Regions from separate parts of the Streptomyces sp. NPDC059142 genome, predicted to be linked through region 2. Evidence: riboswitches for the same ligand, from Rfam matches in the RefSeq annotation. Region 2 holds a riboswitch; the other holds the start of a gene.

Region 1 (4,408 bases), on a different contig from region 2:
TGCCTGACGCGCTCACTCTGGGTCCCGCCCCTCTTCGATCCACCATTCGTCCCGCTCCCCGGCGCCGCGCGGTGCGCCGGCCAGGCCATCAAACCAGCTTAGGCGGCTGGCCTGACACCGACTTGACGGCGGGTGCGCGTGCCGCATAGGCGGGAGGCGCGGTACGGCCGGTTCTCCACCGCGCGAGCCCCGTGTCCTTCCACCGCGTACGCCCCGTGAACCGTCCGGTGACCGGAGCGGCGACGCGCCCGCGACTACGGGTCATACCCGCCCCGGCCGGTCGTACCCCTCCGGTCAGGTCCCGGATGGGACACGGAGTGCGGTACGGAGCCGGCGGACGGGCCCGGCACCCGGTGCGGGGCGCCGGCCGCCGCCCCGCGCTTCCGGCCCCGCGCTTCCGGCTACGGCTACGCCCGTTCGTAGAAGGGCCTGACCTTCGCCAGCATCCACTCGCCGACCGGGTCCTGGGTCAGGTCGAGCAGGAGGAGGTTGACCGGCCAGGCCACCGGGACCCGGCCGAGCGCGCGGCCGAGCGCGTCCATCGGCGCGTTGCGGTCGGCGGCCTCCCAGGAGGAGAGCTGGACGCCGATGAAGAGGACCGGGGGCTCGCCCTCGACGCTGGCGAGCGCGCGGCGGGCGGTGGCCACCGTGCCCGTCGCCCCGAACTCGGCCGCGGCGGCGGAGAGGAAGTCGACCGGGTCCTCCTTCCAGTCCGGCTGGAAGAGCCGGACGCGGCCCCCGCTGGCCGGTCCGTCGAGCGGGGTGCGCCCCACCCGGCAGAGTTCGGCGACGGCGAGCGGCGGGAGGGGTACCCCGACCGCTCCGCCGGGGTTGATCGCGATGCCGAGCTGCGGCGGCAGTCCGCGGGCGAACTCGCGGGCGGGCGCGACGGTGAACGCCATGTGGTCGCCGACGCAACTGAGGAACTGCTGGTGCGAGCTGAAGACCGGGACGTACGGTGCGCCGTCGATCTCCACCGTCGGCAGGTCGAGCGCGGGGCTGTCGGGGCCGCCGCCGTTGGGCAGCGGCACCCAGATCTCGCTGCGTCCGAGCACCTCGACCAGCCGTCCGCCCGCCGCGTCGTTGCCGAGCGAGGCGGTGAGCACCTCTTCCAGCTCGTTGCCCGGCCATGCTGTGTTCACCACTGTGTACCTCTCCACCCCGTCCGCCCAGGACCCTGCGGCAGCACCCTAACGCCGCAGGCCGCGGGGTGCGCCGCCCGCGGTGGGTCACCGGGTGGGCGGTGACCGGGGGCGGCTCCGTCAATCGGTGTGCGGCTCGGTTAAGAAGGCGATGCGCTCCAGCGCGCCCGCCGCGTCCCGGTCCAGCAGCACGGCCGAGGCGCATCCGGCGGGGAGCCGGCCCGTCTCGGCGTCCGAGAGCAGCCGGCGGACCGCGCCGCGGTGGCGTGCGAAGGCGTATCCGGAGACGCCCCGGCCGCGCTCGCGCTGGCCCTCCCTGGCGGTCTCGGGCGCCACGTCCAGCAGGAGCAGATGCAGCCGGCGCCCGCGCGTACGGGCCTCCCGGGCGAGCCAGCGCCGTACCCAGGCCTGCGTACCGCAGTCGTGCACGACCAGGCTCGCTCCGGAGCCCAGCGCGCGCCGGAGCCCCGCGTAGTGCGCCGTTCGTACGAGGGGGCGGTAGACGGCGTACGGCAGCGCGGGCGGCATCAGCCGGGCCCAGCGGTCCCGCGCGTCCTGGGAGTCGATGCCGCCGCCCTGCGCGGCCCGCCGGATCAGCGTGGACTTGCCGCTGCCGGGCAGCCCGGAGACGACGACGAGGTCACCGGCGTCGAAGACGAGACCGTCCGGGCCCCCTCCGGGCCCCAGCCCCCGCAGATCGCGCACGGCGGGCGCGACGGGGACGGTCGCGGCGGGCGCGCCCACCGCCCCGGGGCCTCTCACCGCCGGGCCGTCCCCGACCGGTCTCACGCCCTGCTGTGCGGGCACACCCGCGGTCGTGGCGCACGCGCCGGACCCCTGCGAGATCATCGCCGTCCCCCTGTCAGCTCAGTCCGTGTCAGCTCAGTCCGTCTGGCCCATGACTCTTGCCCATGGAGTGTAAAGACTTGGTAATGTCCCGCAAGCTTCTCACCCGTACCCGCGCCGCGTCCGGTCATCCGCGCGACGGCGTGGTGACCGGCCGCCCCACTCCGCGGCGGCCCGTGCGATGATGTGCCCGCCAACTGCATACCGGCCGTTTGAATCCGCGCGGGAGAGTCCCGGTCACCGTGTGCGCCGGGCGCCGAAGGAGCAAGTTCCTCCCTTGAATCTCTCAGGCCCCGTACCGCGTGGATGAGGCAGATCTGAAAAGCGGGCCGCGTCGTCGCGGCTCCACCCAAGGTGCAAGTCATGCCCTCCATACGCGGGGTCGTGATGAACCTCTCAGGTTCCGATGACAGATGGGGAGGACCGTCCTCGCCGTCATGCCCTGGGAGCCACACCGATGAGCCATGTCCCCCCGAGCAGCACCCCGCGCCGTACCGCCCTCGACGCCACGCACCGCGCGCTGGGCGCGACCATGACCGACTTCGCCGGCTGGGACATGCCGCTGCGCTACGGCAGCGAGCGGGACGAGCACACCGCCGTCCGCACCCGCGCCGGGCTCTTCGACCTCTCCCACATGGGCGAGATCACCGTCACCGGACCGGACGCCGGACGCCTCCTGGACCACGCGCTCGTCGGCAACATCGGCGCCGTGGCCACCGGCCGGGCCCGCTACACGATGATCTGCCAGGAGGACGGCGGGATCCTGGACGACCTGATCGTCTATCGCCTCGGCGACGACACGTACATGGTCGTCGCCAACGCCTCCAACGCGCAGACGGTCCTGGACGCGCTGACCGCCCGCGCGACGGGGTTCGACGCCGCCGTACGGGACGACCGCGACGCGTACGCGCTGCTCGCCGTCCAGGGTCCGGAGTCCCCCGGCATCCTGAAGGCGCTGACCGACGCCGACCTGGACGGGCTCAAGTACTACGCGGGCCTGCCCGGCACCGTCGCCGGGGTCCCCGCCCTGATCGCGCGGACCGGCTACACCGGGGAGGACGGCTTCGAGCTCTTCGTGGAGCCCCGGCACGCGGAGGAGCTGTGGAAGGCGCTCACCGAGGCAGGCGCGGGGGTCGGGCTGGTGCCCTGCGGGCTCTCCTGCCGTGACACCCTCCGGCTGGAGGCGGGCATGCCGCTGTACGGGAACGAGCTGTCCACCGCGCTCACCCCGTTCGACGCGGGTCTCGGCCGGGTCGTGAAGTTCGACAAGACCTCGAACGGCGGCGCCTTCGTCGGCCGCGCGGCGCTGGAGGCCGCCGCCGAGCGCGCCGCGTCCGCCCCGCCGCGCAAGCTGGTCGGCCTGATCGCCGAGGGCCGCCGCGTCCCGCGCTCCGGATACCCGGTGGTCGCCGGCGGCGCGGTCGTGGGCGAGGTCACATCGGGCGCCCCGTCGCCGACGCTGGGCCGGCCGATCGCCATGGCGTACGTGGACGCCGCGTACGCCGCGCCCGGTACGGCGGGGGTGGGCGTGGACATCCGCGGTTCCCACGAGCCGTACGAGGTCGTGGCGCTGCCCTTCTACCAGCGCCGGAAGTGACCCGGACGCCGTCCGGCACCCCGGCGCTCCCGCCGCCCGTCCCATCCGTCCGTCCGTCGGTCGGTCGCGCGCCCGTCCCGGCGCCGTGCCGGTGCCCTCCAGGTGCCGCCCCGGCGCCGTCTCGGTCCGCAAGACAGCCGTTCCGCACCACTCCCCCGCGTACAGGAGAATTCAGCTCATGAGCAACCCCCAGCAGCTTCGCTACAGCAAGGAGCACGAGTGGCTGACGGCCGCCGAGAACGGTGTGTCGACGGTCGGTATCACGGAGTACGCGGCCAACGCCCTCGGCGATGTCGTGTACGCCCAGCTTCCGGAGGTCGGTGAGACGGTGACCGCGGGCGAGACCTGTGGAGAGCTGGAGTCCACCAAGTCCGTCAGCGACCTGTACGCCCCGGTGACCGGCGAGGTCACCGAGACCAACCAGGACGTCGTCGACGACCCCTCACTGGTGAACTCCGCGCCCTTCGAGGGCGGCTGGCTGTTCAAGGTACGCGTCACCGAGGAGCCGAAGGACCTGCTCACCGCGGACGAATACGCAGAGTTCTCCGGAAACTGACGTGACGCAGCTCACCCGGCCGACCCCGCATCAAGACACCCCAGGGACCGTGATGTCTTCGAAGTCGCTTCTGAACGCCTCACTCCATGAGCTGGACCCCGACGTCGCCGCCGCTGTCGACGCCGAACTCCACCGTCAGCAGTCCACCCTCGAAATGATCGCCTCGGAGAACTTCGCCCCGGTCGCGGTCATGGAGGCCCAGGGCTCCGTCCTCACCAACAAGTACGCCGAGGGCTACCCGGGCCGCCGCTACTACGGCGGCTGTGA
Region 2 (4,408 bases):
CTGCGTCGCGCGCTTGAGCCCCTCGCCGCCCATCAGCCGGACGTACGCCCAGGAGATCGGGAGTATGCCCGCCGAACCCCACGGCGCCGCCGAGATGGGCCCGACGCCCGTCTCGGGCCCGGCGGCCGGCTGGAGCGGGTGGTTGGGCAGGTACGGGGCGAGGTGCGCCCGTACGCCGACGGGGCCGACGCCGGGGCCGCCGCCGCCGTGCGGGATGCAGAAGGTCTTGTGCAGGTTGAGGTGCGAGACGTCGGAGCCGAACCGGCCCGGCTTCGCCAGCCCGACCAGCGCGTTCAGGTTGGCGCCGTCGACGTACACCTGACCGCCCGCGTCGTGCACCGCGGCGCAGATGTCGCCGATGTGCTCCTCGAACACCCCGTGCGTGGACGGGTAGGTGACCATCAGGACGGACAGCTCCGCACCGTACTGCTCGATCTTGGCGTGCAGGTCCTCGACGTCGACGTCGCCGTCCTCGCGGGTCTTCACGACGACGACCCGCATCCCGGCCATGACCGCGCTCGCCGCGTTCGTGCCGTGCGCGGAGGACGGGATGAGGCAGACGGTGCGCCCGGTCTCGCCGTTGGCCCGGTGGTAGGCCCGTACGGCGAGCAGCCCGGCCAGCTCGCCCTGCGATCCGGCGTTGGGCTGGAGGGAGACCGCGTCGTACCCGGTGACCTCGGCGAGCCGCTCCTCCAGCTCACGGATGAGCGTCAGATAGCCCTGCGCCTGCTCGGCCGGCGCGAAGGGGTGCAGCGCGCCGAACTCGGGCCAGGTGACCGGCTCCATCTCGGTGGTCGCGTTCAGCTTCATCGTGCAGGAGCCGAGCGGGATCATGCCGCGGTCCAGCGCGTAGTCACGGTCGGCCAGGCGGCGCAGGTAGCGCAGCATCGCGGTCTCGGAGCGGTGCTCGTGGAAGACCGGGTGCGTCAGGAAGTCGCCGGTGCGCAGCAGCGCGCCGGGCAGCGCGTCCTCGGTGGCGGCGTCCAGCGCGTCGACGTCGCCCCGGACACCGAACGCCGTCCACACGGCGGCGAGCTGTGCGCGGCCGGTGGTCTCGTCGCAGGCCATGGAGACCTGGTCGGCGTCGACCTGGCGGAGGTTGACCCCGCCCTCGCGGGCGGCGGCGACGATCTCGGCGGCCCGGCCCGGGACGCGCACGGTGAGGGTGTCGAAGTAGCCGCCGTGCACGGTCTCGACGCCCCCGGCGCGCAGCCCCGCGGCGAGCACCGCCGCGTACCGGTGGGTGCGCAGCGCGATGGAGCGCAGCCCGTCGGGGCCGTGGTAGACCGCGTACATCCCGGCCATGACGGCGAGGAGGACCTGAGCGGTGCAGATGTTGCTGGTGGCCTTCTCGCGGCGGATGTGCTGCTCGCGGGTCTGGAGCGCGAGCCGGTACGCCTTGTGGCCGTCGGCGTCGACGGAGACCCCGACGAGGCGCCCGGGGAGGCTGCGCGCGAACTTCTCCCGCACGGCCATGTAGCCGGCGTGCGGTCCGCCGAAGCCCATGGGGACGCCGAAGCGCTGGGTCGTGCCGACGGCGATGTCGGCGCCCAGCTCACCGGGCGGGGTGAGGAGCGTCAGCGCGAGCAGATCGGCGGCGACGGTGACGACCGCGCCCAGCTCGTGCGCCCGCTCGATCACGGGCCGGAGGTCCCGTACGGCCCCGGAGGCGCCCGGGTACGGGAGCAGCACCCCGAAGACGCCGCGCTCGGCGGCCTCGGCGGGGATGCCCTCGGCGAGGTCGGCGACGACGACCTCGACACCGGTCGGTTCGGCGCGGGTGCGGATCACGGCGATGGTCTGGGGCAGGGTGTCGGCGTCGACCAGGAAGACCCCGCCCTTGACCTTGCCGACGCGCCGGGAGAGCGCCATGGCCTCCGCGGCGGCCGTGGACTCGTCCAGCAGCGAGGCGCCGGAGGTCGGCAGTCCGGTCAGCTCGGCGACGACAGTCTGGAAGTTGAGCAGCGCCTCCAGCCGCCCCTGGGAGATCTCGGGCTGGTAGGGCGTGTACGCGGTGTACCAGGCCGGGTTCTCCATCACGTTGCGCAGGATCACCGGCGGGGTGAAGGTGCCGTAGTAGCCCAGCCCGATCATCGGCGCGAGCACCTGGTTGCGGTCGGCGAGCGCACGCAGCTCGGCCAGGACCTCGGCCTCGGTACGGGCGTCGGGGAGGTTCAGCGCCTCCGCGCTCTTGATCGCGTCGGGCACCGCGGCGGCGGTCAGCTCGTCGAGCGAGCCGTAGCCGACCTGCGCGAGCATCTTCGCCTGCGCCCCCGCGTCGGGGCCGATATGACGCTGTTCGAAGGGGATGCCGCGCTCCAGGCGGGCGAGCGGGGTGCGGTGGGCGTTCATATGCGGAGGCCTCCTGGTCTGCCACGACCTGCGGGGGCACCTAGACGCGGGTGCCCGGAACGGCCTCCCCCTCTGTCATCTCGACCTGAGAGCTTCACCGGTCCGCCGTAAGGCGGTCCGGCTTTCACCGTCGGTGAGAGCGGCTGCCGTAGGGTCCGGCGTCCGCCCTGCTTTCCAGAGTGACCTCGTCCGCGCGGTACGGGGGCCTGAGAGATTCCGGGGAGGATTTGCTCCTTCGGCGCCTCCGGTGGGCTCACCGGAGGACTCTCCCGCACGGGGTCAGCAGCCGCTTGCCAGCCTACCAGCGGGATCTTCCGGGCGACTTTCGAGTGGCCGTCGCCCGGTTTCTGCACTTTTGTAGGGGTGACGAGCAGTCGCGACCCGCTGGAGGGACCGTGGAGACCGATATCGATCCGCGCAGCCTGATAGGACGCAAGGCGTTCGACCGTGAGGGGCGCAAGCTCGGCACGGTCGACGAGGTCTATCTCGACGACGCCACCGGCATCCCCGAATGGGCCGCCGTCCGCACCGGGCTCTTCAGCCGTGACGCGTTCGTCCCCCTCGCCCCCAGCACCCTGGTGGCGGAGGGGCTGCGGGTGCCGTTCGAGCGAGCCCTGATCAAGGACGCCCCCGATTTCGGTGTCGGCCGCCATCTCTCCCCCGAGCAGGAGCTCCAGCTCTACCACCACTACGGCCTCGCCCTCCCGTCCCCGGACCCGCCGGAGGGGCCCGCGGCCCTCTCGGACCGGGACTCCGAGCGGAACTTCGGTCGGCTGGCGGGCCAGGACGACTGACGCGGCTCGTCCGTCCCGGGCACCAGGGGCAGCGGCTCGGAGAGTTCCAGATCGGGATCGTCGGCCCAGAACGTCCGCACCCACCCGGGGGTGGACCCGGGCTCCTCGAACCGTACGGTGACCCTCCGCAGCCCGCTGCCCTGCACCCAGCCGGGGCCGAACTCGGCATGGAGCACATCGTGTCCGGCCGGGAACCGGCGCTCCTCGGACGGCTCGGAAGCCCCCACCGCCCCGAACGGCCCGGTCAAGGGCGGTGCCCCCGCCCCGGCCGCCGGCGACGCCCCCTCCCGCGGTGCGTGCCCCTCCCCCGCGCCGCCCTCCGCGGCGGCGTCCCGCCCCTCCCCGTCGGCCGGACCGGCGTGCTCCGCCGCCTCCCGCTCGCGGGCGGCGGCCTGGGCGAAGAGATCCTCCTGTGTGAAGTCGGCGAGCCCCGTCACCCCCACCCCGAGCAGCCTCACGCCGCCCGTGGTGTCCACGGACTCCAGGAGGCGCCCGGCGGCCTCCCGCACCACTCCCGGGTCGTCCGTGGGGCCTCTGAGCGTCTCCGAGCGGGTCAGCGTGGAGAAGTCGTACCTGCGCACCTTGAGGACCACGGTCCGCCCGGAGTGCCCGGAGTCCCGCAGCCGCCGTACGCACCGCTCCGCGAGCCGGTCCACCTCCGTACGCACCCGAACCCGGTCGTGCAGGTCGGTGTCGAAGGTGTCCTCGACCGACACGGACTTGGCCTCACGCTCGGACACCACCGGCCGCTCGTCGTGCCCCCGCGCCATCCGGTACAGCGACGTCCCGTGCGCCCTGCCCAGCAGCCGTACCAGCTCGTCCTCGCCCGCCTCGGCGAGGTCAGAGACCGTCGTCATCCCGGCCCGGCGCAGATGCTCGCCCGTCGTGGGCCCCACCCCGGGGAGGGTCCGTACCGTCATGGGTCCCAACAGCTCGCGCTCCGTGCCGGGCTCTATCAGGACCAGCCCGTCCGGCTTGGCCTGCTCGGAGCCGATCTTCGCGAGCATCTTGGAGCCGGCGAGCCCCACCGAGCCGCTGAGCCCGGTCAGCTCCTTGATGTCCCGGCGCAGCCGCTCCCCCGCGGCGAGCGCCGAGGCCGTGTCATGGGCCGAGCCGCCCGCTTCCAGGTCCACGAACGCCTCGTCCAGGCTGAGCGGCTCCACGAGCGGCGACAGCCCGCGCAGCAGCCCCATCACCTGCTCGCTGACCGCGCGGTAGAGCGTGAAGCGCGGCACGAGGTACGCCGCGTTCGGCGCGAGGCG

The links. A riboswitch is a leader RNA that binds a small molecule or an ion and turns the genes downstream of it on or off. The one in region 2 is predicted to bind glycine.
Region 1: it holds a riboswitch for glycine, as region 2 does, so the genes downstream of both, gcvT (glycine cleavage system aminomethyltransferase GcvT) here and gcvP (aminomethyl-transferring glycine dehydrogenase) in region 2, are expected to answer to the same signal.

The regions. Positions count from the first base shown of each region.
Region 1 covers NZ_JBHZDA010000056.1:26,738-31,145, forward strand. Annotated here, with positions in the region: gene ACFXPK_RS20595 (enhanced serine sensitivity protein SseB C-terminal domain-containing protein) at 1-16, opposite strand, end outside; gene ACFXPK_RS20600 (enhanced serine sensitivity protein SseB) at 408-1,142, opposite strand; gene ACFXPK_RS20605 (AAA family ATPase) at 1,263-1,991, opposite strand; glycine riboswitch at 2,202-2,299, shown strand; gene gcvT (glycine cleavage system aminomethyltransferase GcvT) at 2,446-3,585, shown strand; gene gcvH (glycine cleavage system protein GcvH) at 3,764-4,141, shown strand; gene glyA (serine hydroxymethyltransferase) at 4,194-4,408, shown strand, end outside.
Region 2 covers NZ_JBHZDA010000125.1:9,213-13,620, reverse strand. Annotated here, with positions in the region: gene gcvP (aminomethyl-transferring glycine dehydrogenase) at 1-2,352, opposite strand, end outside; glycine riboswitch at 2,537-2,634, opposite strand; gene ACFXPK_RS29815 (PRC-barrel domain-containing protein) at 2,748-3,146, shown strand; gene ACFXPK_RS29810 (DNA polymerase IV) at 3,041-4,408, opposite strand, start outside.